Euzebya sp.: one gene and its partner. The protein of the gene in region 1 interacts with the protein of each later gene in a pairwise test. Links are inferred from orthologs where the notes say so. Each region holds a gene or a part of one and is shown on either strand. Other genes may lie near its edges. The genes, in order: rlmB and ACEQ2X_RS16275.

Region 1 (14,929 bases):
CATGTTGGTGAGGCCCATGATCGCCTGCACCGTCGACTGGCCCGTCCCGTAGCGGTTGTCGAAGAGGTGCTTGCAGGCCGCGTCGTTGGCCGCCATCGCCGGGAACGGGAGCCGACCGGCGTCGGCCAGGGCCCGCAGCCGCGCCACGCCGGTGGTCGTCTGCTCGGTGACCCCGACCAGGCCCGCGTAGGCCTCCGGGCGGTGGCGGGCCATGCGGGTGGTCAGCTCGGCCCCGTCGTCGATCACGAGCTCGGGGCGGGAGTCCGCCACGGCCAGCAGGTCCTCCTCCCACACCGCGTAGCCGCTCGCCCGGGTCGAGTGGACCTCGATCCCCCGGTCGACCAGGGCCGCGGCGACCTCGTCCTTGGTCGACAGCGGGTTTGACCCGGCGACGACGACCTCGGCACCGGCGTCCGCGAGGACCGTGGCGAGCAGCGCCGTCTTCGCCTCCAGGTGGACCACCAGCGCGACCCGACGGCCGTCCAGCGCCCCGTCGGCGAGGCGCTCGCGCAGGTAGGTGTCCACCACGGGTGAGTGCCGCCGCGCCCACTCGATCGCCCGCCGCCCCCCGGGCGCCAGGCCGAGGTCGGCGATGCGGGATCGGTCGGCGGCGTCGGACACGGGAGCTCCAGTCAGGTGGCGGTCGGGGCGGGCGACCGGCAGTGTGCCGGACACCGACGACAGCGCGCAGGTCCGGGTGCGGGCGGGCCCCGACGTGTGCGGACGCGTGTGCGACGCTCGTCCCCATGCCCGAGCTCGCCTCCGACGCCGTCGACCCGCTGATCGACCACCTGGTCGCCCTCCCGCCCGTGGAGGTGGTCTACACCGACCTCGACGGCACCCTCCTCGGGCGCGGCGGGTCGGTGCTGCGCGACGCGGACGGCCGGCCGAGCCTGCGGGCGGCGGGCGCGCTGGTGGCCGCGGCGGAGGAGGGGATCGCGGTCGTCGCCGTCAGCGGCCGCCGGGCGGCGGACCTGCGCCACGACGCGCGGCTGCTCGGGCTGGACGGGGCGATCGCGGAGGTGGGCACGGTGGTCATCCGCGGCGGCGCCCAGCACCACCGCTGGGGCGGGTGCCCCCGGGACCTGGCCGACACCCCGCGGGAGGCGCTGCGCGTCGCGGGGGCGCTCGACGTCCTGCTCGCGGCGTTCGACGGGGACATCCGTCCGTTCGAGCCCTGGGACGCCGGCCGCGAGGGCGGGCACCTGCTGCACGGCCGGATCGACGTCGCCGCGGCGGACGCGGCGCTCGAGGCCGCGGGCCTGGGCTGGGCACACGTGCTCGACAACGGGCGCGCGGGCGGCTGGGAGGGCCGCGCGGACGTGCACGCCTACCACCTCGTCGCGCGGGGGACGGGGAAGGCGGCGGCGCTGGCCGAGGACCTCGCCGAGCGCCGACTGACCCGCGACCAGGCGCTGGCGGTCGGCGACTCCGTCGAGGACCTGACGATGGCGGGCGAGGTGGGGACCTACGTCATCGTGGCGAACGGCCACGGGGAGGAGGGGGCCGGCTGCGTGCGCGTCCCCGGGCGGAACGGCGACGGCGTGGCCGACGCGATCGACGCGGTCCTGGCCGCCCGCCGGCTCCGTCCCGACCTGCGGAGCCGTGGCTAGCTGGGCCAGTCCTCGCCCACGAGGACGTGGATCTGGATCTGCTCGGTCAGGGTGCCGGGGTTCTCCCCCACCGTGGTGAAGCGCTCGTCGGCGGAGACCAGCGCCTGGGCGGCGGCGTCCTGACCGGGGCTCGGGAACACGGTGGTCTGGGGGTAGGGGTTCGGCGAGACGCCGGACTCGGTCACGTCGTAGCCGAGCTCGGTGAGCGCTTGCACGGCCGCGTCGAACTGCTCCGCGGTGGTGTTCGCCCCGGCGATCACCTGCACCGACGTGCCCGCACCGACCTGGCCGCCCGCGGCGCCGGGTGTCTCGGTCCCGGCCGGGGCGGCGGACGGCCCCTCGGTGCCGCCGGGAAGGCCCGGCGCCTCCGTGACCGGGCCGGTGGGCAGGGTCTCGAGGGGGATCTCGCTCCCGGTCACCAGCGGGGTGGTGTCCTGCGGCGTCTCGGTGCCGTCGAGGGCCGTCACCTCCTCGCCGTCGCCCATGCTGCCGAAGACGATCCAGTAGATGAGGAACGCCAGCGCGGCGAACAGCAGGGCGCGGATGAGGGGCGCGGCGATCGACGACTGCGTCGGCGCCGGCCCGTAGTCGTCCTGCTCGTAGGAGTCCATCGCCGTGACCCTACTTCGTCTGCCCGCGGCCACGGTGGTCCGTCAGTCCGGGTGCGGTCGTCCGCGCGTGGCGGGCGCGGCGGCGACGGCGGAGGCGGCGGACCAGCAGGGGGTCGTGGCGCTCGGCGGCGGGTGAGTCCACCAACTCGGCGAGGACCTGGTAGTAGCGGGTGGGCGAGAACCCGAAGGTCGCGGCGATCGCCGCGAGCTTGCCGCCCTGGTGGGCGGTCCAGTCGCGCTCGAAGTCGAGCACCGCGCGGTCGCGGTCGCTCAGCTCTCGCCTGGGCACAGCACCTCAGCTCCTCGGGGGTGGACGGCGCGATCGTACGCACCACCCCCGCCCGGGCCGCGGAACCGCCGCACGCCGGGGGCGGCCCGCCGCTACCCTGACGGCCACCCGCCGGGATAGCTCAGTTGGCAGAGCGTCGCTCTTGTAAAGCGAATGTCCGGGGTTCGATTCCCCGTCCCGGCTCCGCGTCCGCGACCCTCCGGAGCCCGTCGGCGATGCACCACTGGCCTGCGGTGTAGGTCGCCATGACGGCGCCCTCGAGGAGCGGGGAGGGGGCGCGGCGCAGGAACCGCTGCACCCCGATGAGGGAGTCGCTGAGCAGGAACAGGGCGGTGCCCGCGACGATCTCGCCGCGGGTCCGCCGGGGCAGGTGGCGGTCGAGGACCGTCGAGGCGGCCACCATCGTGCAGATGATCCCCGCGTAGCCGGCCACGGGCAGGCGCAGCTCGGGGTCGTCCCGACCGGCCGCGGCGGCCAGCGCCGGCGCGAGCAGGACCCAGGTGCCGGCCGCGGCCACGGGCCCGGGCTCCCGCCAGGACGCCGCGGGGTCGCGGACGGACCGGAAGGCCGCGACGTAGCCGACGTGGGCGCCCGCGAAGGACCCGACCCCGGCGAGGAAGGGGGTCCGCCCCTCCCCCAGCAGCGCGAGGTCGCCGGCCCAGGACAGCAGCTGGGCGACAGCCGTGGCGCGGGCGACGGCCCGCCGCCGGGCGCGGGGGCGCGTCGCGAGGTGCAGCACCGGCATCAACAGCGGCTTGGTGACCCGTCGCACCGGCCGGGCCGTGGGACCTCGGGCCGCGAGCGCGGCGTCGAGCACCGCGACCGCGGCGTAGACGGCGGTCGCGGGGCGACGCGCACCGCCGGATCCCATCGGGCGCATCCTCGCCGATCAGCGCGTGCGGAGCCACCAGGTGCCGCCATCCGGAGGGGGAGGGGGACGGTGTGGCCCCGCGCCGAGCCGATAGCGCAGGGCCACACCAGAGGTCGTGCCCTATGGAGGGAGGGAGCACGACCGGGCCCAGAGTAGACCCCTTCCGTCGATCGGCATGCAAAACCCGTGTGACGGGTGCGTCACACCTCGTCGACGGGATCCGCCGCCAGTGCCAGGAGGGCCTCGGCCACCGCGTCGGGCTGCTGGAGGTGGACGTCGTGCGCGCCGTCGAACCAGTGGACCCGACCGCGGGGCAGGACGGCCAGCGCCGCGTCGACGGCCGCCGCCTTCTCCGCCCCCCAGGCCCCCTCGCCGCGGACCGGGAGCAGCAGCACCGGGGCCTCCACGTCACCGAAGACGCCGCTCGGGTCCGCCGCGTGCATCGCCTCGACGATCTGGCGGTGGTCGGCCAGCGCCAGACGCGGCCGGACCGTGCCGTCCTCGAGCTCGAGGAAGTTGCCCATCTGCGCCTCGAGCGCCCCGTCCGGCCACCCGGCGACCCCCGCGGCGATCATGTCCCGGACCTCGGTGGCCGGGCGACCGGCGAGCGGCGGCGGACGCAGCGCCTCCCAGGCCTCCTGGGGGTCGGCGAACCGGTCGCCGATGGCGATGGTGCCGCCGTCGACCGCGGCGATCGCGTGCCACCGGTCGGGGTGGGCGGCCCCGGCGTGGATCACGACGTTCCCGCCCCAGGACTGGCCGACGAGGACCGGGGTGCCGAGGTCCATCGCCTCGACCAGCGCGACGAGGTCGCCGGTCACCTCCGGGTACCGGTAGCCCGTCGCGGCCCGATCGCTCTCGCCGTGCCCGCGCTGGTCCACCGCGACGACCCGGTGGCCCGCCGCGGCGAGCACCGCCGAGACCCCGTCCCACAGCCGCGCGTTGGACGCGAGCCCGTGGACGAGGAGGAACGGGCGGCGGTCGCCGGGCCGCTCGCGGACGCTCAGCGCCCGCCCGGGCTCGACCTCGACGCGGTGCGTGCGGATCGGCGGGGGCGGTGGTGGCGGCACCGGGCGAAACCTACAGTGGACGCCATGGCCCGCATGCTGCTGCGCCCGGGGTGGATCGTCACGCACCTCATCGTGATCGCGATCGTGGTGCTGTTCGTGAACCTCGGGCTGTGGCAGCTCGACCGGCACGCCGAGCGCCAGGATGAGATCGCCCGGACCGAGGCCGCGCTGGCCGGCGCGCCGGTGCCGCTCGACGAGGCCCTCGGGGCCGAGGACGTCGCGCACCGCCCGACGACGGCCACCGGGACCTACCTGGCCGACGGGCAGGTCCAGCTGAGCCCGCGATCGAACGCGGACCGGCCGGGCTATGAGGTGCTGACGCCGCTCGCGCTGGCCGACGGCCGCACGCTGGTGGTCAACCGCGGCTGGATGCCGCTCGACAGCCCGATGCCGCTGCCGCCGGCGGGCGAGGTGGCGGTGGAGGGCCGGCTCCAGCCGCCGACCACGGCTCGGCAGGTCCTGCCGCCGGGCGGCGACGTCGCGGAGCTCGTCAGCAGCGTCGACCTGGCGCGCCTGAGCGGGCAGGTGGACGACCTGGTCACCACCGCGTACCTCGAACGGGTCGACGAGGAGGCCCGCACCGCGGGCGACCTGCCGCTGCCCGCCGGCCCGGTCAGCCTCGATGCCGGCAACCACCTGTCCTACGCCGTCCAGTGGGTCGTCTTCGCCGCCGTCGGCCTGATCGGCTACCCCCTCCTCCTGCGCCGCCGGCTGCAGGACGCCGCGGGCACCGCGCCCGGTGACGGCGCCGGCCCGCCCCCGGACCCAGCCGACGCGCCCGACGGGGACGACGCCCGGCCGGGCGGCCGCGTCGAGCGATCCGGGGTTTCGCAGTAGCCTCGCGGTTCGCCGTGGAGAACCTCCTGAGACTGCTGTCGCTGAACGCCGCCCGCCTCATCTTCGTGGGCAGCCTCCTGGTGGCGCTGTACGTCGGGTTGAACTGGGCCCTCGACATCGAGGCGCGGCCCGACGCCACGTCGCTCGCCGCCGAGCGGGCGGCGGCGGAGGCCAGCGCGAGCGAGGACGCCGCGGCCGCCGCGACCCCGACCCCGACCCCGACGGCCGCCAGCGCCACCCCGACGGCGCCGCCCACCGTCGACCCGGAGGAGCTGATCGCCGCCGCGGCACCCCCGGCGGAGACCTCGGTCCAGGTGCTCGACGCCGGCGGCGGGCAGGCCAGGGTCGACGCGGTCGTGTCCGCCCTCGAGCAGATCGGCTACGACATCGTCGCGCGGCAGAGCTCGTCGCGCGACGTCGAGCGCACCACGGTCTACTTCACCGACGGCAACCAGCCGCAGGCCGAGGGGCTCCGCGCCCGGGACCCGCGGTTCCAGGTCGTCGAGGCGAACCAGGGCCTGTCCGACGGCGTCGACATCCACGTCCTGGTCGGCCCGGACTTCTGAGCCGGGTGGCGCGCACCAGCCGACGTGCGGTGCTGGGGGGCCTCGCCGCGCTCGGGGCGGCGGCGTGCACCGGACCGCCGCCGCGGGAGCGCCAGGTCGACCGTCGACAGGCCGTGGTGGTGGGCGCCGGCCTCGCGGGGCTGACCGCGGCCTTCGACCTCGAACGGGGTGGGTGGCAGGTGGAGGTGCTGGAGGCCTCCGCACGGGTCGGTGGGCGCGTGCACACGCTCCGCGGCGGGCCCCTGCCGGCCGACGCGTGGATGGAGGCGGGCGCCGACCGCATCGCCGCCGACCACGCAGCGGTCCTCCGCCTGGCCGAGGAGGTCCGCGTCCCCCTGGTCGACGCGGGTCCGCGGACCGGCCTGGACGACGTCGTCTGCCTCGGCAGCCTCCCCACCAGGGCCCCCGGCGCGCTGTCCCCGGACGAGGCGACCGCGCTGGCCACCGCCAGGGAGGTGCTGGTCCGCTACGCCGACCCGGACGTCGTCGACGTCGCCGTGCCCGCCGCGCTCCGCGCCCTGGACCCCGATCCCCGGGTGGTCCGCCTCCTCGACGCGCAGGTCCGCGACCTGGTCGGCCACGACCTCAGCGACCTGTCCGCGGGCTTCGTCGGGACCGCGCTCGCGCCCGCCCCCGACGCCGACGGGACGTCCACGGACGCCGAGCCCCGGACCGTCGAGGGCGGGATGGACGTCCTCGTGTCGGCGCTGGCCGACGCGCTCGCCGCGCCGGTGCGCACGAACCACGCGGTGACGGCGATCAGCCAGGGGCCCGGCGGCGCGATCGTCACCCACAGCCGCGGGCAGACGCGCGCCGACCGCGTCGTGCTGGCGGTGCCCGCCCCGGTGGCCGCGACCCTGGACCTGGGCGACCCGGACGCGACGGCGAGGTTCGCGGCGCTCCCGACCGGGCGTGAGACCCGCGTCCTGCTGGTCTACGAGGCCCCGTCGTGGCGCGACGAGGACCTGTCCGGCCGCCTGCTCGGCGACGGGGTGGTCGGCACGACGGCTGAGTCCGCGGCTCAGCGCGAGGGGGGACCGGGGCTGCTGGTGGCGGGTGCCGTCGGCGGCCAGGCCGTCCGGCTGGTCGCGCTCGCCGAGGCCGTGGGCGCCGTCAAGGCCGCTGTCGACGCCTGCATGCCCGCCGCGCCGTTCGCCGCCGCCCGGCCCGCGGTGACGGGCGCGGGGCACGACGAGCCGTGGGCGCTCGGCGGCCGCCCGGGGCACTCCCCGGCCACGTGGGGCACCCGCGCCGCCCTGGCCCAGCCGATCGGCCTGGGGCACGTCGCCGGCGACCACACGGGCACGCGCCCGGGGACCCTCGACGCCGCGGTCGAGTCGGGCCGTCGGGCGGCGGCGGAGGTCCTGGCGACCCGCTGAACCGGCGCGGGTGCCCGCCGCTCAGCTGCGGTCGGCCGCCCGGGCCCGGAGGGCGCGGAGGGTCGCGTCGCGGCTCTCCGACACCGTGCGCCCGGCGACGGCGGGCAGGTCGGATGCCAGGGCCCGGTCGGCAGCGGCCACGACGGCGTCGTCGACGATGGCGGAGGGGTAGAGCGCCTCGGTCATGGTGAGCGCCTCCTCGACGTTCGCGTGGGCCCACAGGTCGGCGAGCGCGTCCACCCAGCGGCCCTCCGCGTACTCCGCCAGCAGCTCCTGCTGCTCGACCTGCCAGAACCCGCTCAGGATCGCCCGGCGCGTGTGCAGGGTGGTGGAGCGGTCGAGGGCGGTCTCCCATGCCGCCGCCTTCGCCTCGGCCAGCGGTCGCGCCGCACGCGCCGCCGCGGCACCGCGGCGACCGACGTCGGTGGGGTCGCGCTCGAGCTCGGCGTCGATCGCCGCGGCGTCGACGTGGCCGCCGGCTGCCAGGTGCCCGAGGACGTACCAGCGCAGGTCGTGGTCGACGGCGAGCCCCTCGAGGGTCGTCGACCCGTCGAGCAGCCCCGCGCCGAAGGCCGGGTCGGTCCGCGTCGCCACCAGCGTGCGGACCCACACCAGCTGGGCGTCCGAGCCGGGCTCGGCCTCGCCGAGCTGGCCGCGGGCGAGGTCGGCGAGGGCCGCGCGCATCGCGTCGCGGTTCTCCGGTGCGCCGTAGCGGTCCGCGCACGCGGTGGCCTGGCGGAGCAGGGTCTGCATCACGCTGATGTCGGTCTCCACGGGACCGTGGTGGGCGACCAGCTCGGCGAAGCGCCGCGCGGCCAGCTCGGCGTCGCGGGTGGCGTCCCACAGCGAGCTCCAGCACACCGCGCGCGCGACGCTGCCCTGGAGCGTGCCGAGGCCGGCTTCGAGGGTCTGCACCGAGCGCTCGTCGAGGCGGACCTTCGCGTACGCCAGGTCGTCGTCGTTGACGAGCAGGAGCGCGGGACGTGGTCGACCCGCCAGCGCGTCGACGACCGTCGCGGCGCCGTCGACGTCGGTCTCGACCACGTCGGTGCGGACCAGGCCGTCGGGGCCGGTGTCGTACAGGCCGATGCGCAGGCGGTGCGGGCGGAGGGTGGGGTGGTCCGCCGGCGCGTCCTGGGTGATCGTCACCGACGTCATCACGTCGTCCGGTCCGGTCTCGATGGTCGCGGCGATGGTCGCCACGCCCGCCGTCTGCAGCCACGTCGCCGCCCACGGGGTCAGGTCACGACCGGACGGGCCCTCGAGCGCGGCCAGGAAGTCCGCGAGCGTCGCGTTGTCCCACTCGTGGGCGTCGAAGTAGCTGCGCAGCCCCTCGACGAAGGGGTCCGCGCCGACCCAGGCGTGGAGCTGCTTCAGAACGCTCGCGCCCTTCGCGTAGGTGATGCCGTCGAAGTTGGCCATGACCGACTGGGTGTCGACGGCGTCCGCCACGATCGGGTGGGTGGAGGGGAGCTGGTCCTGGGCGTACGCCCAGGCCTTCACGGAGTGGGCGAAGTCCGCCCAGGAGTCCTCGCCGAAGCGGGTGGCCTCGGCGACGGCGGTGTGGGCGATGAACGTCGCGAAGGACTCGTTCAGCCACAGGTCGTCCCACCAGCGCATGGTGACGAGGTCGCCGAACCACATGTGGGCCATCTCGTGGAGGATCGTGTTGGCCCTGGACAGCCTCGCGGCGTTCGTGACCCGCGACCGGAAGACGTAGCGCTCGCTGAACGTCACGCAGCCCGGGTTCTCCATCGCGCCGAAGTTGAACTCCGGCACGAACAGCTGGTCGTACTTGCCGAAGGGGTAGGGCCGGTCGAAGGTCGCGGCGAACCAGTCCAGACCCTGGCGGGTCAGCTCGAGGACCTCGTCGGGGTCGAGGTGCTCGGCGAGGGAGCGTCGGCAGTAGACCCCGAGCGGGATGCCGCGGTGCTCGGCGGTGACGCGGTGGTAGGGCCCCGCGACCACCGCGGTGATGTAGGTGGGGAGGGGCGGGGTCCGCTCGAAGGTCCACCGGCCTGCCTCACCCGCGTCGGGGCGGTCGGTGACGGTGCCGTTGGACACGACCTCCCACCCGGCCGGCGCGTGGACGGCGAGCTCGAACGTCGCCTTCAGGTCGGGCTGGTCGAAGCACGCGAAGACGCGGTGGGCCTCGAAGGGCTCGAACTGGGTGTAGAGGAAGACCTGGTCGTCGACCGGGTCGACGAAGCGGTGCAGACCCGCCCCCGCCGTGCTGTACGGGCAGCGGGCGGTGACCACGACCTCGTTGCGCTCGGCGAGGTCGGTGAGGTGCAGCTGCCCGCGCTCGTGGCGGACCGGCACGTCGACGCCGTCGACGGTGACCGACTCCACCGCCACCGCGTCGAGGTCGAGGAACGTGGCCGCGCCCTCGCGGGCGGTGAAGGTGACCCGGGTCGTGGATCCGAACGTCGACGGGTCCCCGTCGGCGACGTCGAGCTCGACGTGGTAGGCGACGTCGGAGATCGACGCCGCGCGGGCTCGGGCGTCCTCACGCGTGAGGTTCGTGGCGGTCACTGCGCCTCCCCTGGGGCTGCGATGGGCGGCGCCGGAAGGCTAGTCGGCCGGGACCCCCGTCGCCCTCGCCGGACCAGCCCCGGCGCATCAGCCCCGGCGGGCGACCGCGGCGCGCTCGCGGGCCGCACGGGCCGCGACGGTGGTGAGCACCGCCATGGCGGCGTCGAGTCGGCCGTGGCGGTCGTCGGCGAGCGCATCGACGAAGAGGCAGTCGGCCGTCGCCTCCAGCCGGCGGATCGCGATCGTGGCGTCCCGTGCGGCGTGGCGGTCGCGCGGGCGCGCGGTCACCTGCAGCTGGGCGTCGTCGACGGCGCTGGCGCCCGCGCGGAGCGCCTCCACCGCGGCGGCGGTGGTGCGGCAGGTGTCCACGGCGTCGCGGGCGGCCGGCTCAACCGCGTGCACCTGCGCGGTCTGCTCCGCGACCTGCGCCCACACCGCGCAGAGCGCGTCGATGTCGCCGAACAGGTCGTGGTAGGCCACCTCGAGCGTCAGCCCGTGCGCCAGGGCGATCCCCTCCCAGCACGTCTCGAGGAGGACCCGCGCGACCTCGTCCCGGTAGGTGTGGCCGAGGCTGGTGCACCCGACGTCGAGCGCCCGCGCGATGCGGTCCAGCCGGTCGAGCACCGCGGTGAGGTCGTCGTCGCGCACGACCTCACCGTACCGCCGGCGTCCACCGCCGGTCGATGGTCGATGACATGACGTCAACGCGGGATCACGCAGCGTGGTCGCGGGCGCGCGCGTGGCGGAGGGGACCGTCCAGCTTGCGCCGGATCCGCTGCCTGGCGTTGTCGATGGCCTTGTCGGTCACCCCCAGCGCCTCGGCGATCTCGGCGTACCGGTGCCCGTCCGCCAGACCGGCCAGGACGGCCACCTCGAGGTCGCTCAGCAGCTGGCGGACGACCCTGCCCACGACCTCCGCCTCGGCCCGTCGGATCAGGTCCTCCGCGGGATCGCCCGACCCGGGCCGGTCCGCGGGGAGGGGCAGGTCGGGGTGGAGGGGCACCGCGGCGTTGAGCAGCAGGTGCTTGTCCCGGGTCGCCGCCCGCACCGCGGTCAGGATCTGGCGGACGACGCAGAGCTCGGCGAAGGTGCGGAACGACGCCGGGCGCCCATCGACCCCGTCGGGCGCGAAGTCCCGGATGGCCTTGTACAGCCCGACCATCCCCTCCTGGACCACGTCGTCGCGGTCCGCGCCGGCGAGGTGGTAGCGCCGGGCTCGCGCCCGGACCACCGGCCGGTAGCGGACGAGGAGGGCGTCGAGTGCGACCCCGTCGCCGCGCCGGGCGCGCACGACCAGCTCCTCGTCGCGCACACCGGACTGCGCGGGTGCGTCCATCACTCGGGCAACCCTACGCGGCTCAGCCAGTCGCGGCGGCCCGCGCCAGGTGGCGGCGCCGCCACTCGAAGGCGGCGACCGCGGTGGCCGTCGAGGCGTTCAGCGAGTCGAGCCGCCCCGCCATCGGGATGGCGACCAGCGCGTCCGCCTGCTCGGCGACGAGCCGCGACAGGCCTCGGCCCTCCTCCCCCACGACCAGCGCCACCCGCTCGTCCATGAGGGGGGCGTCCCACACCGTCCACTCGGCCTCGCCCGCCAGGCCGAGGGTCCACAGGCCGGCGTCGCGCAGCGTCGCGAGGGCCCGGGCGATGTTCGTGACGCGGACCACCGGCAGCCAGGACAGCGCGCCAGCGCTGGCCTTCTCCGCCGCGGGGGACGGTCCTGCCGCCCGCTTGTCGCGGATGACCACACCGCCGGCCCCGGCCTGCTCGCTGACGCGCACGATCGCCCCGAGGTTGCGGGGGTCGGTCACCCCGTCGACGACCACGACGAGATCCGCGCCGGCGACGTCGGCCAGGTCGGCGTACGCGAACGGCTCGGCGACGGCGACGACGCCCTGGTGGCGCACCTCCCCCGCCATGGCATCGAGCTCGTCGCGGGTGGCGGCACGGACGTCCAGGCCCGCCTGGCGGGCCTGCTCCGCCAGGTCGTCGAGGGTCCCGCCGCCGCGCCGATCGACCACGACCCACCGGAGGGCGCGCCCGGCGCGCAGCGCCTCCGCGACCGGCTGGCGACCAGGGATGACCTCGAGCGCGGGCTCGTCGTCGGCACCGCCGCCGCGCTGCGGTCGTCCGCCCCTGCGCGGCCTGCTCACGCGAGCCGCCAGCGGGCGCCGTCCCGGGAGTCCTCCACCACGATGCCACCGGCGGTCAGGGCGTCGCGGATGCGATCGGACGTGGCGAAGTCCCGGTCCTGTCGCGCCTGGGCCCTGAGCTCGAGCAGCACCTCGACGAGCGGCGCGACGTCCGGTCCGTCCCCGGCGTGCTGGACCGGGTCCAGCCCGACGAGGCGGCAGATCGCGATCGCGGTCGCCCGCGCGGTGGCCGCCGCAGCGGCGTCCCCGCCGGACAGCGCGGCGTTGCCGTCCCTGACGACGCCGAACAGCACGCTCGACAGCTCGGGGGTGTCGAGGTCGTCACCGAGCGCGTCGACGGCCCGATCGAGGACGGCCTCGTCCGCGTCCCCGCCATCGGGTGCGCTCGCCGCGAAGGTCGTCAGGCGCCGCCACGCGGCCTGCACCTCCTCCAGGCGGTCGGGGCTGAACTGGGCGATCGAGCGGTAGTGGTGCTGCAGGAAGTACAGGCGCAGGACCGCCCCGCCGTAGGTGTCGAGCGCATCGGACAGCGTGATGAAGTTGCCGAGGGACTTCGACATCTTCTCGCCGTCGATGTTGAGCATCCCGTTGTGCAGCCACAGGCGGGCGAAGCGCTCGCCGGTCGCCGCCTCGGACTGGGCGATCTCGTTCTCGTGGTGCGGGAAGATCAGGTCGCTGCCGCCGGTGTGGACGTCGAGGTGGCCGTCCAGGTACTTCCGCGCCATGGCCGAGCACTCGATGTGCCAGCCCGGCCTGCCGGGCCCCCAGGGGGACGCCCAGCTCGGCTCCCCCGGCTTGGCCGCCTTCCACAGGGTGAAGTCGGCCGGGTCCTCCTTCCGCGGGTCCGGCTCGACGCGCGCGCCGGCCAGCATGTCGTCGAGGTTGCGGCCGCTGAGCGTGCCGTCGCCCTCGAAGGCGCGCACCCGGAACAGGACGTCCTGGCCGGGGGTGTCCCCGTCGACCGCGTAGGCGTAGCCGCGCTCGACCAGCTCGCCGATCAGCTCGATCATCTCGATGATGTGGCCCGTCGCGCGCGGGACGATGTGCGGCTCGAGGACGCCGAGGCGGCGCATCTGCGCCTCGTAGACCCGCGCGTACTGCTCGCTGACCGCGGCGGGGTCCCGACCCTCGGCGTTGGCCCGGTCGATGATCTTGTCCTCGACGTCGGTGATGTTGCGGACGTGCAGGACCTCGATCCCGTGGTGCTCGACCAGCCGGCGCAGCAGGTCCGGCACCAGCGCGGCCCGCGCGTGCCCGAAGTGGGGGACGTCCTGCACGGTCGGGCCGCAGACGTACATGCCGAACGGTCGGTCGCCGGACCGCACGTCGTCGGTCAGGACGTCCTCGAGCTCCCGGGTCAAGGTGTTGTACAGGCGCATGGCAGGTCGCAGCGTACGCGGTGGTCGACCGCACGCCGCGCGCTACCCTCTCGCGGTCTGATGTCGGTGCCCTCGGCCTCCCAGCGGGTCAGGGCTCAAGGAGCGGCCGGCGGCGGCCGATGGGGTCTGCATGCACCAGCAGGTGAACCGCCAGTCCGTGCGCGAGCGCGTCCGGACCGAGCGCGTCGTGCGCCGCATCGAGCGCCAGCGCTACGGGCAGAGCACCCGGGACTTCCACCGCCGGCAGCGCCTGCAGCGCGTCGCCTTCGGGCTGCTCGTCGCGGTGGTCGCCCTCAGCGCGCTGGCGCTCGCCGTCAGCTGACCTCGGGGTCGGCGGGCACCAGCAGCGCGACCGCGACGCAGGCGATCCCCTCGCCCCGGCCGATGGCCCCCAGCCGATCCGTCGTGGTCGCCTTGACCGAGACCGCGCCCTCGGCGACGCCGAGCAGACCGGCGATGCGGGTGGCCATCGCCTCGCGGTGCGCGGCGAGCCGCGGCCGCTGCGCGACGACGGTCAGGTCGACGTTGCCGACCGCGAGCCCGCGGCCCCCGAGCTCGGCCACCGCCGCCTGCACGAACGTCGCGCTGTCCGCGCCCGCGGTCTCCGGGCGGTCCACCCCGACGAGGCCCCCGAGGTCACCGGCACCGGCCGCGCCCAGCAGCGCGTCGACCAGGGCGTGGAGCACCACGTCGGCGTCGCTGTGGCCCGCCAGGGGCGGACCGGGGACCACCACGCCACCGAGCACGAGCGGGCGAGCCGCGTGCGCATCGTCGGGGGTCTGGACGTCGAAGGCGTGGACGTCGAGCCCCTGGCCGATGCGCACGCTCACGCCGAGGAGCCCCGGCTGACCGGCCGTGGCCGGTCCGTCCGGGTCGCGAAGAGCATCCGCCCGTTGGCGTTCGCCATGATGCTGGTCACCTCGACGGCGACCGTCGCGTCGATGGCGTCCGCGGCCCGCTCGACCACGACCATCGTGCCGTCCGGCAGGTACCCGACGCCCTGGTGGCGCTCGCGGCCCTCCTTGGCGATGCGCACCTCGAGGGTGTCGCCGGGGACCACCGGGGGTCGCAGGCTGTCGGCGAGGCTGTGGAGGTTGCGGACCTTCAGGCCCTGGACCTCGGCGACCCGCGCCAGGTTCGCGTCGGTGGTGAGCAGCGGCGTGCCGCGGGACCGGGCGACCGCGAGCAGCTGGAGGTCCACCTCGTCACCCGGCGGGTGCTCCTCCAGGACCTCCACGCCGACCGACGCGAGCTGCTGCAGCGCCGCGAGGTTGTCGAGCCCGCGCTGGCCGCGCCGACGGCGCTCGGGCTCCGCGGCGTCGGCCAGGCCCTGGAGCTCGTACAGGACGAACGTCGGGACCAGCAGGACCCCCTCGATCCACCCGCCGCGGCACACGTCGACGAGTCGGCCGTCGATCAGCGCCGAGCTGTCGACGAGCTTGTACGAGCCGCCCGCGGCCCGCGACCCGCTCGGCATCCGCCCGCCCGCCCCCAGGTAGCGCAGCAGGTCAGAGGCGCGGCTGCGGCCGAGCCGCCAGCCCGTCCACCCGGTCGTGGTGATGACGGCGACGGCGATCGGGACGGTGAACGCCTTGCCGCCGAACAGGAGGACCGGCCACGACACCGCCG
Region 2 (14,920 bases), on another replicon or contig:
GCATCTGGGCGTACAGCGTCTGCTTGCCGAGCGCCTTCGACATGCGCGACCCGCGGGTGGCCCGGCCGAGCAGGTCGAGGGTGGCGTCATCGAGCTGCTCGGCGGGGACGGCGGCGTTGATCAACCCCCAGCGCAGCGCGGTGGCGGCGTCGATCGCGTCGCCGGTCAGCGCCATCTCGAGCGCCTGCTTCCGCCCGACGTTCCGGGCGATCGCGACCATCGGGGTGTGGCAGAACCACCCGGCCTTGCCACCCGGGGCGCTGAAGGTGGCGGTGTCGACGGCGACGGCCAGATCGCATGCCGCCACGAGCTGGCAGCCAGCCGCCAGGGCCGGGCCCTGCACCCGGGCGACGACGACCTGGGGGATCTCCTGGAGGGCGAGCATCACGTCGGTGCAGGTGCGCAGCAGCGCCCGCATCTCCGACAGCGGCCGTCCCGCCATGTCGCCGAAGTCGTGTCCGCTCGAGAACACCGGCCCCTCCCCCGTGATCACCAGCCCGGCGGCATCGGTCGCGGCGACCGCCTCGACCGCCTGGCCGAGCGCGCTCAACACGGCCAGGGACAGCGCGTTGCGGCGCCGCGCGTTGGTCAGCGTGATCGTCGCCACCGCGTCGCGGCGCTCGGTCCGGACCAGTGTGTCGTCCACGTCATCGCCTCCGCTCAGCTGTCCACCGTGACGGCCGCCTCCTCGGCGGCCTTCGCCTCCCACGCCTGGTCGACCAACCCGAGGACCGTGAACGGGACGATCGACGCCGTCAGCAGCGCCAGCCCCGGCACGAACGCGAGGAGGACCAGGACGTACAGCGCCACCCCGCCGAGGGCGATCCAGCGCCAGCGGGTCGACGGCGGATCCGACGGCCGCAGCGCGACGATCCCCGCCGCGCCGTAGCCGACGAGCATCCCGAGGGCCACGTCGAGCAGGCACAGCGGCAACCCGATCACGAGGAACACGCCCATCGCCTTGAGCAGCGCCCCGGCAGCGGCGTGACGACGTGATCCGAAGGCGACCACACCGAGCACGAGCGGGACGAGCGCCAGGCCCAGCGCGAGCGGGCCGCCGATGTCCGACCCCTGGTCGGCCGCCGCGGCCACGGCGCCGACGACCGGCCAGAAGCTGAACTGCAGCGCCACCGTGCCGGCGGCGATGGTCAGCCACCGAGCCCGCAGGCTCAGCGGCTGACCACCGGGGTGGGTCGTCACCCCTTGACAGCTCCGGCGGTCAGTCCGCGGACGAAGAACCGCTGGAGGGCGAAGAACACCACCATCGGCAACGCCATGGAGACGAACGCGGCGGCGGGGAGGATGTACTCGAACTGCCCTCTGGCCCCTTGCAGGTCAGCCAGCGCGACGGTGAGGACCCGCACCTCCGGCGTCCCGCCCAGGAAGACGAGCGCGACGAGGAAGTCGTTCCACACCCACAGGAACTGGAGGGTGGCGAACGCCGCCAGCGCCGGCACCGACAGCGGGACGATGAGCCGGGTGAAGATCTGCATGTGGCTGGCGCCGTCGACCTTCGCCGACTCGATCACCTCCGAGGGCAGCGAGCCGATGTAGTTGCGCAGCAGGTACACGGCCAACGGCAGGCCGAAGCCCGTGTGGGCCAGCCACAGCGCGGGGAACGACCCGACCAGGTCGAGGTCGGGGAAGATGGTGAAGGTCCCGATGTGCGCCCCGCCGGTGTACAGCCGGAGGATCGGGATCAGCGCCAGGTGGAGCGGCACCACGAGGAGCGCGACCACGAGCACGAACAGGACCTGACGGCCCTTGAACTCCATCCAGCTGAACGCGTACGCCGCGAACGCGGCCACGCCGAGCGGGATGGCCACGGCCGGGACGGAGACCGCCAGGCTGTTCAGGAAGGCGTTGCCGAACCCGCGCGAGGCGCTCAGCACCTCGCGGTAGTGGGCGAGGGTCCACTGCGCGGTGTCGAACGGGTTGGCCGTCCACCAGCCGCTCGACTCGATCTCCCCCCGGACGCGGAAGGAGTTGATGAGCAGGCCCAGGGTCGGGATCAGCCACAGGATGACGATGAGGAGGACCGCGACCTTGACCGGCCAGCGATCCCAGAGCGCCGCCCAACGGCCCTTGCCGCCGCCGGCGTCGTGGACCTCGCGCGGCTCCTGCTCGGACTCGGGTGCCGGCGCGGTCGGTGCGGGGGGTGTGGTGCTCATCGGATGGCCTCTTCCTCGCGGAACCTCCGCACGTTCCAGACCATGACGGGGATGACCGCGACGAACAGGACCGCGGCGATCGCGGCGCCCTTGCCGTAGTCCCTGTTGCGGAAGAACCACCGGATCATGCGCTCGGCGATGACCTCGGTCCCCGACCCCCCGTTGGTCATCACGAACACGATGTCGAAGACCTTCAGGACGTTGATGATCATCGTCGTGGTCACGACGACGATCGAGGACTGGATCGACGGGATGATGATCCGGAAGAAGATCTGGAGCTCGCTGGCCCCGTCGATGCGGCCCGCCTCGAGCAGGTCGGCGGGGACCGACTTGATGGCCGCGGACAGGATCACCATGGCGAAGCCCGTCTGCATCCAGACCATGATCACCATCAGGAACAGGTTGTTCCACGGCTCGATCGACAACCACGAGACCGGATCCATCCCGAGGCCGGTGAGGATGCCGTTGAGCAGCCCGCGCTGCTCGCCGAACACCTGGAAGTCGTAGATGAACCCCCACACGACGCTGGCGCCGACGAACGAGATCGCCATCGGCAGGAAGATCAGCGACTTGGCCGTGGCCTCCCCGCGGTCGAGGCGGTCGGCGAGCACCGCGAAGATCAGGCCGACCCCCACCGCGAGCGCCGTGACGACGACGATCCAGGCGATCGTGTTGCGGATGCTCCGGAGCATGGACGGGTCGGTGAACACGAACTCGAAGTTCTCGAGCCCGATGAACTCCTCGCCGGTCGGTCCCTGGAATGCCGTGACGACGGTGTTGATGGCCGGGTAGACGAGGAAGATGCCGAGCAGCAGCAGCGCCGGCCCGACGAACACCCACGGCCGGACGGACTCGCGCATGCCCACGGGGAGCAGGTCGACGATCCGGTCGGCGCCGAGGAAGGCGATGATCACACCGCCCACGCCGGTCACCACCGCGACGAGGGCGACCAGCGCGCGGTTCGCCTCGGTGTCGCGCATCCACACGAAGGCCCAGGCGACGATGCCGAGCACCGCGATGATGACGAGCAGGGCGACGATGCCCTCGACGGCCCGCCGCCCGGAGGATCGGTCAGGTGGTTCGGGCGCGGGCGCCCGCTCTGGAGCTGGAGGGGCTTCGGTCTGGCTCAAGACGTGTACCTCCCTGGAGACGGAGAAGGCCGGGAGCGCAGCGGTCGCGCTCCCGGCCCTGCCGTCTCAGTCAACCACTCCTACGGCCAGCTCGCCTCGACGTCGGCGAGGACGGACTCGAGGTCCGAACCGCGCATCCACTCGTTCATGGCGGTCCAGAACGAGCCGGAGCCGACCTCAGGCGGCATGAGGTCCGACGCGTCGAAGCGCGCCGTGCCCTCGCTGAGGGCGTTGACCACGGCCTCGGCCGACTGTGCGGTCAGCGGGTCGGAGTAGCAGTCGGGGCCGACCTCGAGGTTCGGCGAGATGCGGCTGATGCCCTCCTGGCTGCCCTGGAGGCACTGCGCCTCCTGGCCGCTGAAGACGTCGATGAACTCACGGACCTCCGGGGCGTCCCGGAAGATCACGCCCATCTCACCGGCGATCAGCGCGCCCTCGTTGCCGTCGATCGACGGGAACGGGAAGGTGTCGATGTCGGTCCCGAGCTCGGTGCCCTCGGGGAAGAAGGTGGCGGCGAAGGAGGCCTGGCGGTGCATCAGGCAACCGGGCTCCTCGGCGACCATCGGGTCCATGGCGTCGCGGAAGTCGATGTCCGGGATGGCGGCGGTGCCACCGAGGACGTAGTCGGAGTGGGTGATCTCCGCCATCGTCTCACCGGCGGACACGATCGCCGGGTCGTCGAAGGGGATCTCGTGGGTGACCCACTGGTCGTAGACGTCCGGGCCTGCCTGGCGCAGGACGATGTCCTCCATGAAGTCCGTCGCCGGCCAGCCGGTGGCCGCGTCGGAACCGGTGCCGATGCACCACGGCGTCTCGAAGCCGTCGGAGACCATCTGCTCGGTCAGGGCGAGCATGTCCTCGTAGGTCTCGGGGATCTCGTAGCCCTGCTCCTCGAAGACCGGCAGGTTGTACCAGACCAGGCTCTTGAAGTTGACGTTGGTCGGCAGGCCGTAGTGCTCGCCCTCGTACTCGCCGAGGGACAGGAGGTACTCGCCGAAGCGCGCCTCCAGGTCGGCGATGTCGAAGCCGAGGGTCTCGAGGGAGACGGCGTTGCCGGCCTCCGCCTGCTCGATCACCGCACCGGGCTGGGGGTACAGCGCGATGTCCGGCGGGTTGCCGCCCTCGACGCGGATCTGGATCTGCTCCTCGAAGCTGTCCGAGCCCTCGTAGGTGGCGCTGGCGCCGGTGTTGGCGTCGAACGTCTCGTCGATGACGGCGTTGATCGCGTCCGCCTCGACGCTGGTCGGGGCGCCGAACACGGTCACCTCGGTCCCGGAGATGTCCTCTCCGCCGCCGCTGTCGGCAGCTGCGTCGTCCCCGCCCTCGGTCTCCTCGGCTGCGTCGTCGGCCGGCGCGTCGGTCTCCTCGTCGGCCGCCGCGTCATCACCGGCCTCCTCGGTCCCCGTGTCGGTGCCCTCCTCGTCGCCGTCGCCGCCGCCGCACGCGGCGAGTCCCATGGCGAGGACGACGAGCAGCACCAGCCAGCGCTTCGTTGCAATCATCGGTCACCTCTATCAGCTCGTGGGCTCGACGTCATTCGCCGAGCGGGGTCGTAGGTTAGACGGCCTACTACCGCGATGGAAGGTCAAACGCCCTCAACGGGCGAGGTCGTTCGGCCCCATCGGCTGCAAACGCTATCATCTGCGGCTGGTGTGCACGCGCGGGACGCGGGCCGAGATGCCGCAGGTGACCTCGTAGGTGATGGTGTCGAGCCAGCGCGCCCAGTCCGCCGTGGTGACCGCGACCGCGTCGGGACCGCCGATCAGCCACACGTCGTCACCGCTCGCGTCGGTGGCCCCCGGCCCGAGGTCGACGAGGAACTGGTCCATGCACACGGTGCCGGCGATCGGGCAGCGACGGCCGCCGACGACGACCTCGCCGACGTTCGTCAGGCCCCGGCGGATCCCGTCGGCGTAGCCCCCGGCCACCGTGCCGACGACGGTGTCGCGCGCCGCGGTCCAGCGGAGGCCGTAGGACACCGACTCCCCGGCGGCCAGCGGCTTGACGAAGGTGAGGCGCGACCGGAGGGCCATCGCCGGGCGGAGCTCGTCGAGCAGGATCCCGGGTGCGGCCTCGTTGCCGTACAGCGCGATGCCGGGGCGGACCAGGTCGAGGTGCACGTCCGGGGTGAGGGTCGTCCCGCCCGAGTTGGCGAGGTGCAGCAGATCCGGGGCCAGGCCGGCCGCCCGCGCGCGACGGACCCCGTCGGCGAACCGCTCGGCCTGCGCGCGGGTGTAGCCGGCGTCCGGGACGTCCCCGACGGCGAGGTGGGACCACAGCCCTGCGACGCGGAGCCGGGGCGACGCGGCCAGATGCGCGAAGGCCTCGTCCCACGCCGGCTCCGGCAGGCCGACGCGGTGCATGCCGGTGTCGATCTTCAGGTGCACGTCCACCACCCGGTCGCCGGCCGCCGCGATCAGGGCCTGGGTGAAGACGTGGGTGTAGACCGTCGGGGTCAGCCCCGCGTGGAGCAGCGCGCCGGCGGCGGCGGGCGGCGGTTCGCTGAGGACGAGGATCGGCGCCGTGATCCCGGCGTCTCGCAGCTCCTCCCCCTCCTCCACCAGGGCCACCCCCAGCCAGGTCGCGCCGCCCTCGAGGGCCGCGCGGGCGACCGGGACGGCGCCGTGGCCGTAGCCGTCGGCCTTGACCACGGCCATCAGGTCGACCCCGCCGGCGTGGTGGCGCAGGACGCCGGCGTTGTGGCGGATCGCGTCGAGGTCGATCTCCGCCCAGACCGGCCGGTGGCGAGGTGGCGTCGGGGAGGGTTCGGGCGCCACGGTCAGATGCCCCGCTCGAGGGCGGCGGCGCCGAGGTGCTCGATGACCGTGCCCGCCGTGGTCGCGCGGATCGACACCGCCCGGCCGGCGAGGTCGCCGGCCAGGCCGTGCAGGTGGACCGCGGCGGCGACGCTCGGCGGTCCGGGCTGCTGGGCGACCAGCGCGGCCGTCACGCCCGTCAGCACGTCGCCGGTGCCGCCGGTGGCGAGCGCAGGGCTCCCCGTCGCGTTGATCCAGACCCGGCCGTCCGGCGCGGCGATGACCGTGCCGGGTCCCTTGGCGACGACGGTCGCCCCCCACTCCGCGGCCTTCTCGGCGGCCAGGTCCGCCCGTCGGGCGTGCACGCCGTGGCCGCTCAGGCCGGTGAGCCGGCCGAGCTCCTGGGCGTGGGGCGTCATGACCAGCGCCTCGCAGGCGTGCGCGCCGATCTGGTCCCGGTGGTCGCGGAAGGCGTTCAGGCCGTCGGCGTCCAGCACGATCGGCCGCTCGACGGTCGCCACCAGCCGGCGCACGGCGTGCTGGGTGCCGGGCGCCAACCCGAGCCCGGGCCCCATCGCGAGCACGTCCGCGCGCTCCATCGCCGAGCCGATGGCGTCGATGATCCCATCGACGTCGTCGGGCAGGCCGAGGGTCATGGCCTCCGGCACCGCGCCCGCGACGATCGGGGCCACGGCCTGCGGCGTCGCGACCGTCACCAGACCGGCCCCGCCCGCGAGGGCCGCCCGGGCGCAGAGGATCGCCGCGCCGGCCGTGCCCGGTGCGCCGGCGTAGACCGTCACGACCCCGCGGCTGCGCTTGTGGGCCCGCGCGGCGGCGACGGGCGCCACCCGCGGCAGGTCGGCGGGCTCGAGCACCCGAGCCGCCGGTGCGTCCTGGCCGTCCTGCACCCCGATCTCGCCGAGGACGAGCTCGCCGACGAGCTCGGCGCCGGGGGGCAGCCACAGCCCCCGCTTGTGCGCGCCGAGGGTGACGGTGAGCTGCGCGTCGACGGCCACACCCGGCACCCGCCCCGTGGCGCCGTCGACCCCGGTCGGGATGTCGCAGGCGACGACCGGCCCGTCGAAGCCGTTGAGGGCGGCCACCGCGATGCCGTAGACCCCGCGGGGCTCGCCGGTGGCCCCGGTGCCGAGCAGGCAGTCGACGGCCACGTCCGCGCCGACCAGGGCCGCGCCGATGGCGGACCCGTCGGTCGCCACGACGACCCGGCCGGCCTGCCGGCGCCACGCGACCAGCTCCCGCGCGGCGTCGTCGCCGAGCTCCTCGGGCGCCGTGACGAGCACCACGGTCGGGCTGGCCCCGCGAGCGGCGAGGTGCCGTGCGGCCGCGATCCCGTCCCCCCCGTTGTTGCCCTTCCCGCACACGAGGGCCACGCGCAGGCCGTGGCGTCGGTCCGCCACCCGCAGCACGCCTCGTGCGAGGTGCCCGGCGGCCAGGTCCATCAGCGCCGCAGGGTCGACCCCCCGCTCGAACGCGCGGGCGTCCATGGCCTGGACCTGGGAGGGGAGGAAGAGCGGGATCATCGCCGACCCATCCTGTCAGGTGTCGGTCCCCTCCGGTCAGCCCTCGGCGACGGCGTAGGCAGCGGCGACCGCGTCGGAGGTGGTGAGGGAGAGGTGGACGACGGCCACACCGCGCGCCTCGGCGACGGCGATGGCCGGGCCGCGCAGGACGACGGAGGGGCGGCCGACGCCGTCGCTGATCACCTCGACGTCGACGAGGGAGAACCCGCGCACGCCGGTGCCGATGGCCTTCGCGACGGCCTCCTTGGCCGCGAACCTCGCTGCGAGCCGCTCGACGCGGTCGGCGCACCCCTCCCACTCCGCGGACGTCCAGATGCGCCGCCGGAGCGACGGGGTCCGCGACAGCGCGGCACGGATCCGGTCGATCTCGATCAGGTCGATGCCGACCCCGACGATCACAGCGGGCCCCGGCTACTCGACGGTGACGGTCTTGGCCAGGTTGCGGGGCTGGTCGACGTCGCGGCCGAGCGCGACGGCGATGTGGTAGCCGAGCAGCTGGAGGGGCAGGACGGTCAGCACCGGGTACAGCAGCTCGTGGACGTCCGGGACGTAGATCACGTGGTCGGCGTGGGCCTTCACCTCGGTGTCGCCCTCGGTGGCGACGGCCAGGACGACCGCGCCGCGCGCCTTGACCTCCTGGATGTTCGAGACGACCTTCGCCTTGACGTGCCCGTCGGTGGCCAGGGCGATCACCGGCCCCCCGTCGTCGATCAGGGCGATCGGGCCGTGCTTCATCTCCCCGGCGGCGAACCCCTCGGCGTGGACGTAGCTGATCTCCTTCAGCTTGAGGGCCCCCTCCAACGCGATCGGCAGCCCGACCTGGCGACCGATGAACATCACGTAGTCGGCGTCGGCGAAGCGCCGGGCCAGCTCGGCGATCTGGTCCTCCGCGGCCAGGACGCGCTCCATGAGCGCGGGCAGGGCCTCCAACCGCTCGAGGACGTCGCGGCACTCCTCGGCGAACATCTGCCGGCGCTCCTGGGCCAGGTACAGCGCGAGCACGTCGAGGGCGACGACCTGGGTGATGAACGCCTTGGTCGACGCGACGGCGACCTCGAGGCCCGCGCGGGTGTAGATCACCGCGTCGGCGAGCCGGGCCAGCGTCGACCCGACGATGTTCGTGACCGCGACGACCTTCGCGCCCTGGGCGCGGGCGTACTCCGCGGCGGCGATGGTGTCGGCGGTCTCCCCCGACTGGCTGATCGCCACCACGACGGTGTTGGGGGTGAGGATCGGGTCGCGGTAGCGGAACTCGCTGGCGATCTCCACCTCCACCCCGATGCGGGCCCAGTGCTCGATGCCGTACTTGGCGACCATCCCGGAGTGGTAGCTGGTGCCGCAGGCGACGACGTAGACCTTGTCCGCGGCGCGCAGCAGGGCGGGGTCGAAGTCGACGGAGTCGAGCGCGATACGACCGTCGGCGTCGACGCGGCCGAGGAGGGTGTCGGCCACCGCGCGGGGCTGCTCGTGGATCTCCTTGGCCATGAAGTGGTCGTAGCCCTGCTTCTCGGCCGCCTCGACGTCCCAGTCGACGGTGTAGCGGTGCCCCTCCGTCGGGGTGCCGTCCAGGTCGGTGACGGTGATCCCGTCGGGGGTCAGCACCGCGACCTGGTCGTCCTCGAGCGCCTCGACGTCCGCGGTGTGGGCGATCAGGCCGGCGACGTCGCTCGACAGCAGCGCGCCGCCGTCGAGGTGGCCGAGGATCATCGGGGCGGCCCGCTTCGCCGCGACGATCACGTCGGGGTGGCGCCGGTCGATGACGGCGAAGGCGTACTGGCCCTCGAAGCGGGCGGTCGCGGCCCGGACGGCCGCGGGGAGGGACCCCTCGTACAGCGAGGCGACGAGGTGGGCGATCACCTCAGTGTCGGTGTCGGACCGGAACACCGCGCCGCGGCGCTCGATCAGCTCGGCCTTGAGCTCGGCGTAGTTCTCGATGATGCCGTTGTGGATGACGGCGATGTCGCCGGTCGGGTCGGTGTGGGGGTGGGCGTTGACGTCGTTCGGGACGCCGTGGGTGGCCCAGCGGGTGTGGCCGATGCCGATGTGGCCGGCAGGCCCGACATCGCCGAGCGCGTCGGTGAGGTTGGCGAGCTTGCCGGCCCGCTTCACCACCTCGATGCCCCCTCCGTCACCGATGACCGCGATGCCGGCGGAGTCGTAGCCGCGGTACTCCAGCCGGGCGAGCCCGTCGATGAGGATCGGCAGCGCCTGGTCGGCACCGGTGTAGCCCATGATTCCGCACATGGGGCCAGGCTACGGCGAGGGGCGGACCACCACGGCGTAGCCCTCCGGACCGTGGACCAGGTCGACGGGGTAGCCCAGGTCGAGGAGGCACGCCTCCGCCCGCCCGGCGACCAACCCGTCGTCGGTGACCAGCCGGTCGCCGTCCCGCGTCCCGCCGCCGGCCGCGCGGAGGACCAGGTCCCACTCCCAGGCCGCGGGGCTCGTGTCGCGGACCGGCGCGCCCTCCCCCGTCGCGAGCCGTCGGGCCAGCCAGCCACGGCCGTGGGGGAAGAGGTCCTCCGCGGGTGCGCGGATCAGGTCCGCGCCGGTCCCCGCGGCGCCGAGCAGGTGGCCGAGGCCGCGGATGCGGACGACCGGTACGCCGGCGGCCTTGTCGCGCACCAGGTCCGCGGCGCCCGCGAGCTGGTCGGCGACGGCGACCAGGGTCACCGACAGCGGCCGCCCCTCCCGGTCGACGGTGCCGCGCTCGTCGCGGAGGGCGGCGAGACCCGCCACGCCGAGCGCCACGTCGGTCTGGCCCTGCCGCCACGCCCGCCCGAAGGGGTCGCCCACGACCACGCCGACGTCGGCGGTGGCGGCCAGGTCGCGGCGCAGGGCGGCCGCGCTCGCGTCGGGATCGGCGGGGAGGAGGAGCACCCCGCCGCCGGGGACGTTGGAGGCGTCGATGCCGGCGTTCGCGCAGACGTGCCCGTGGGCGGTCCGGACGATCACCACGTGGGGGGTCTCCGCCACGACCTCGTCGGCCAGGGCCAGACGTCGGCGCGCGTCCTCGGGGGTCTCGCCGTCGCCGAGCGGCATGACCCGCCCCTCCGCCTTGGCGACGACCTTGGAGGCCACCACCACGATGTCGCCGTCGACCAGGTCGACCGCGTCGGCGATGAGTCGGGCGAGCGGGGCGCCCGCGGTGACCTCCCCGACCCCCTGGACCGGGGTGACCACGACCTCCCCGGTCATCGCGGGCCCGCGAGCCGGGTGCGGCGCGGGGTGGGGGGTGGGGTGGGGAGTGCTGGCCACCCGGATGGAATCGACACCGTCGCGGTTCCGGAGGGTGTCCGTGCAGACCGGCCCGTGGATGGATTCGACATCCGGGCGCTGATCTCCCGTGCACTCCACCGCTCTTCCGCACCAGTAGCCATCAGCACCCCCACCCCTCCCCCTCGAAGGTGTCGAATCCCTCCACGGGGGGTCCCCACCCCTCCCCCTCAGAGATGTCGATTCCATCCGCTGCGGGGAGCGGACTCCCCCCACGTGCGCCACCCCGCCGCCCATCAGGTGACCAGGCCGAGGGCCGTGCGGGCCAGGGCGGTGGTGACGTCGACGTCGGACATGATCGTGTCGGTGACCGCGACGGCGAGCCCGCCGGCGCGCAGCCCGTCCGCGGCGTCCGCGTCGGCGTCGTCGATGACCCAGGCGTCGAGCAGGTCGGCGTACAGCCCCGCGACGCCGGCCGCGGAGGTCTCGGCGCCCACGACCCCGAGCAGCTTGTCGGCCATCCCGCGCACGACCCGCCCGCCCACGATCGGGCTGACCCCCACGACCGGCTTCGCGGCCAGCTCCTCCCGGATGCCGGGGACGGCGAGGATCGTCCCGATCGACACCACCGGGTTGGAGGGGCAGAGCACGACGACGTCGGCGCGCTGGATCGCCGCGATCACGCCGGGGGCTGGCCGGGCTCGCTCGGCGCCGTCGAATCGGACCTGCGCCACGGGGGGCTCCGCGCGCTCGCCGACCCACCAGCGCTGGAAGTGCAGGCGGTGGCCGTCGACCGTCTCGATCATCGTGGTGACGTCGTCGTCGGTCATCGGCAGGAGGCGGAAGGGGATCGCCCACGCGTCGGTGATCACCCGCGTGGCGTCGCTGAGCCGCCCGCCGCGGCTGAGCACCTCGGTGCGCACCAGGTGGGTGGCGATGTCCCGGTCCCCGAGGGTGAACCAGTCCGGACGGCCGTAGCGATCCCGCAGCTCGGTGGCGACCGCGAAGGCCTCGTCGGCACGCCCCCAGCCCTGCGCGGGGTGCACCCCGCCGCCGAGGGTGTAGGTGATCGTGTCGAGGTCCGGCGAGACGTGGAGCCCGTGGACGGTGATGTCGTCGCCGGTGTTCGCGACGACGGTCAACCGCGCCGGGTCGACGGCGCGGACGAGCCCGCGCAGGAACCGCGCCGCGCCGATCCCCCCTGCCAGAGCCACCACGTCCATGGCGGGACAGGCTAGCCACGGTGTCCCCCCACCCCTCCACGGGCAGGGTTGGGGCCATGGGCATCAACCTGATGATCGAAGGGCAAGAGGACGTCACCTGGGCGCAGTGGCTGGCGCTGGCCGACGCGGCGGAGGACGCCGGGTTGGAGGGCCTGTTCCGCAGCGACCACTACGCGAGCGTGCAGGGCCGGACCGAGCGCGGGTCCCTCGACGCGTGGGCGACGCTGTCGGCGCTGGCCGCCGTCACCGAGGACATCCTGCTCGGGACGATGGTGTCGCCGACGTCCTTCCGCCACCCCTCGGTGCTGGCCAAGCAGGTGGTCACGGCCGACCACGTGTCCGGCGGTCGCGTGCAGCTCGGGATCGGGGCAGGGTGGAACGAGCTCGAGCACCGGATGTACGGCTTCGACTTCCACGACACGTCGACCCGCTACGACGTGCTGGCCGAGCAGCTCGAGATCATCACCCGCCAGTGGACCGAGGACGCCGTCGACTTCAGCGGCACCCACTACACCCTCGAGTCCTGCGGGGCGCTGCCCAAGCCCCTCGGGCACATCCACCTGATCATGGGCGGTGCCGCCGGACCGCGGGGGGCCCGCCTCGCCGCCACGTACGCCGACGAGTACAACACCACGTTCCCCTCGATCGACGCCGTCACCGAGCGGCGTGGACGGCTGGACGCGGCCTGTGAGGAGGCGGGACGCGACCCCCTCCCCCTCTCGATCATGACCGGCTGCATCCTCGGCGAGGACGACGCCGACGTGCGCCGCCGCGCCGAGCGGCTCATGCAGATCTCGCAGGCCGAGGGTGATGTCGAGGGGTGGCTGGACGGGCTCCGCCACGAGTGGGTCGTCGGCACCGTCGACCAGGCCCAGGAGCGGCTCGACGCCTACCGCGAGGCCGGCGTCAGCCGGTTCATGCTGCAGCACCAGCTCCACGACGACCTCGACATGGTCGAGCTCATGGGTCGCCTGCGCTAGCTGGTGGGTCGCCGGGCGGCGGCGCTAGCCTGACCGCCCATGACCCAGGCCCCCGCCCGCACCCACGCCATGCGGCGGGCGCTGGCCCGCGCCGACGCCGGAAAGGTCCTCAACGCGGACGAGGCGACCACGCTCGTCGGCGCGCGGGGCGAGGACCTGATCGCGCTGATGGGCGTCGCCGCACGGGTCCGGGACGGCGCGTTCGGCGACACCGTCACCTACAGCCGCAAGGTGTTCATCCCCCTCACCCACCTGTGCCGCGACACCTGCGGGTACTGCACGTTCGCCTGGCCGCCCAAGGGCGACATCCCGGCGTTCATGTCGATCGACCAGGTGGTCGAGGTGGCCGAGCAGGGCCGGCGGGCGGGGTGCAAGGAGGCGCTGTTCACCTTGGGCGACCGCCCCGAGGCGCGGTACTCGGCGGCGCGGCGGTGGCTCGACGAGCGGGGCTACGACTCGACCCTCGCCTACCTGCGCGCCGCCGCGATCGCGGTGATCGAGGCGACGGGGTTGATCCCCCACCTCAACCCCGGGGTGATGAGCTGGACGGAGATCGCCGCGCTGAAGCCGGTGTCCGGGTCGATGGGGATGATGCTCGAGACGGCCGCCGACCGGCTCGGCGAGAGGGGGATGCCGCACCACGGGTCGCCCGACAAGGTGCCGGCCGTCCGGCTGCGGACGATCGAGGACGCCGGCAAGCACGCGGTCCCGTTCACCTCCGGGATCCTGATCGGGATCGGCGAGACCCACGCCGAGCGGGTCGACGCGCTGATGGCGCTGGCGGCCACCGCGAAGCGGTACGGCCACCTGCAGGAGGTCATCGTCCAGAACTTCCGGGCCAAGCCGGACACCGCGATGCGCCACGCGCCGGAGCCCGACCGCGACGAGCTGCTCGCGACGATCGCCGTCGCCCGGCTGCTGCTGCCGACGAAGGTGCACCTGCAGGCGCCGCCGAACCTCTCCCCCGCCGACGTCGAGCAGATCGTCGGCGCCGGCATCGACGACTGGGGCGGCGTCTCGCCGGTCACGCCGGACCACGTCAACCCCGAGGCGCCCTGGCCCCACCTCGACGAGCTGGCGGCCCGGACCGCAGCCGCGGGGAAGCGCCTGGTCGAGCGGCTGTGCGCGTACCCGAGCTACGTCCGCACCCCCGACCCGTGGCTGGCGGGGCCGATGCGCCACGTCGTGCGGGCCCTCGCCGGTCCCGACGGGCTGGCGGTGGAGGGACGGGTGCCCACCCCGCAGCGCTGGCAGGCCCCCGACGCGCTCGAGGCCGTCGGCGACGACGGCCGCTGGACCGACGCGGCGGCGGGGGACGGGGTCACCGGCTGGTCACGGGGTGAGGGGGTCCTGCGGGCCGACGCCGCCGACGTGTCCGGCGACACGGCGCTGATCGCGGCGGAGGAGCTGTCGTCGCGCCGGCAGCGGTCCACGCCGGCACCGCGGGTCCGGGTCGACGGGGACGTCGAGGGCATCCTCGACCGGGCGGTCGACGGGACACCGCCCACCGAGGCCGAGGCGCTCGTGCTGTTCGGTGCCGAGGGGCCTGACCTCGCGGCGCTGTGCGAGGCGGCCGACGCCGTGCGCGCCGACCGGGTGGGGGACGTGGTGACCTACGTCGTCAACCGGAACATCAACTTCACGAACGTCTGCTACGTCGGCTGCCGGTTCTGCGCGTTCGCCCAGCGCCGCGACGACCCCGACGCCTACACCCTCTCCCTCGACGAGGTCGCGGACCGGGCGGCGGAGGCGTGGGCGGTCGGCGCGACCGAGGTGTGCATCCAGGGCGGCATCCACCCCGACCTGCCAGCGGACCACTACGCCCGGATCATCCGGGCCGTGAAGGACCGGGTCCCGGACATCCACGTGCACGCGTTCAGCCCGATGGAGGTCGTCACCGGGG

Evidence for each region.
Region 2: the proteins of rlmB (region 1) and ACEQ2X_RS16275 interact in binary tests that used the Escherichia coli proteins (3 or more experiments, as listed by UniProt). The link is inferred for Euzebya sp. from one-to-one orthologs.

The regions. Positions count from the first base shown.
Region 1 is NZ_CAXQBR010000075.1:51,767-66,695, forward strand. Bases 10,026-13,025 are described here. They hold rlmB (23S rRNA (guanosine(2251)-2'-O)-methyltransferase RlmB), read right to left. Parts: upstream 11,922-13,025; coding sequence 11,130-11,921; downstream 10,026-11,129. Other genes in these bases: ACEQ2X_RS16750 (hypothetical protein), read right to left, coding at 10,026-10,419; ACEQ2X_RS16755 (sigma-70 family RNA polymerase sigma factor), read right to left, coding at 10,484-11,107; cysS (cysteine--tRNA ligase), read right to left, coding at 11,918-13,025. Outside these bases: ACEQ2X_RS16695 (adenosylhomocysteinase), read right to left, coding at 1-621; ACEQ2X_RS16700 (HAD family phosphatase), read left to right, coding at 747-1,613; ACEQ2X_RS16705 (LytR C-terminal domain-containing protein), read right to left, coding at 1,610-2,224; ACEQ2X_RS16710 (DUF3263 domain-containing protein), read right to left, coding at 2,235-2,513; ACEQ2X_RS16725 (alpha/beta fold hydrolase), read right to left, coding at 3,585-4,454; ACEQ2X_RS16730 (SURF1 family protein), read left to right, coding at 4,479-5,291; ACEQ2X_RS16735 (LytR C-terminal domain-containing protein), read left to right, coding at 5,306-5,857; ACEQ2X_RS16740 (flavin monoamine oxidase family protein), read left to right, coding at 5,863-7,236; pepN (aminopeptidase N), read right to left, coding at 7,258-9,771; more of ACEQ2X_RS16750, read right to left, coding at 9,859-10,025; more of cysS, read right to left, coding at 13,026-13,300; ACEQ2X_RS16770 (hypothetical protein), read left to right, coding at 13,431-13,622; ispF (2-C-methyl-D-erythritol 2,4-cyclodiphosphate synthase), read right to left, coding at 13,615-14,130; ACEQ2X_RS16780 (PIN/TRAM domain-containing protein), read right to left, coding at 14,127-14,929. UniProt on the Escherichia coli protein: Specifically methylates the ribose of guanosine 2251 in 23S rRNA.
Region 2 is NZ_CAXQBR010000074.1:30,339-45,258, reverse strand. What follows is about bases 5,340-8,330. They hold ACEQ2X_RS16275 (NAD(P)H-hydrate dehydratase), read right to left. Parts: upstream 7,599-8,330; coding sequence 6,081-7,598; downstream 5,340-6,080. Other genes in these bases: glmS (glutamine--fructose-6-phosphate transaminase (isomerizing)), read right to left, coding at 8,010-8,330; ACEQ2X_RS16270 (holo-ACP synthase), read right to left, coding at 7,635-7,997; alr (alanine racemase), read right to left, coding at 5,340-6,078. Also shown: ACEQ2X_RS16305 (enoyl-CoA hydratase-related protein), read right to left, coding at 1-646; ACEQ2X_RS16300 (hypothetical protein), read right to left, coding at 661-1,200; ACEQ2X_RS16295 (carbohydrate ABC transporter permease), read right to left, coding at 1,197-2,171; ACEQ2X_RS16290 (carbohydrate ABC transporter permease), read right to left, coding at 2,168-3,301; ACEQ2X_RS16285 (ABC transporter substrate-binding protein), read right to left, coding at 3,382-4,803; more of alr, read right to left, coding at 4,939-5,339; more of glmS, read right to left, coding at 8,331-9,842; cofE (coenzyme F420-0:L-glutamate ligase), read right to left, coding at 9,852-10,796; cofD (2-phospho-L-lactate transferase), read right to left, coding at 11,111-12,037; ACEQ2X_RS16250 (TIGR03560 family F420-dependent LLM class oxidoreductase), read left to right, coding at 12,094-13,017; ACEQ2X_RS16245 (bifunctional FO biosynthesis protein CofGH), read left to right, coding at 13,057-14,920. UniProt on the Escherichia coli protein: Bifunctional enzyme that catalyzes the epimerization of the S- and R-forms of NAD(P)HX and the dehydration of the S-form of NAD(P)HX at the expense of ADP, which is converted to AMP.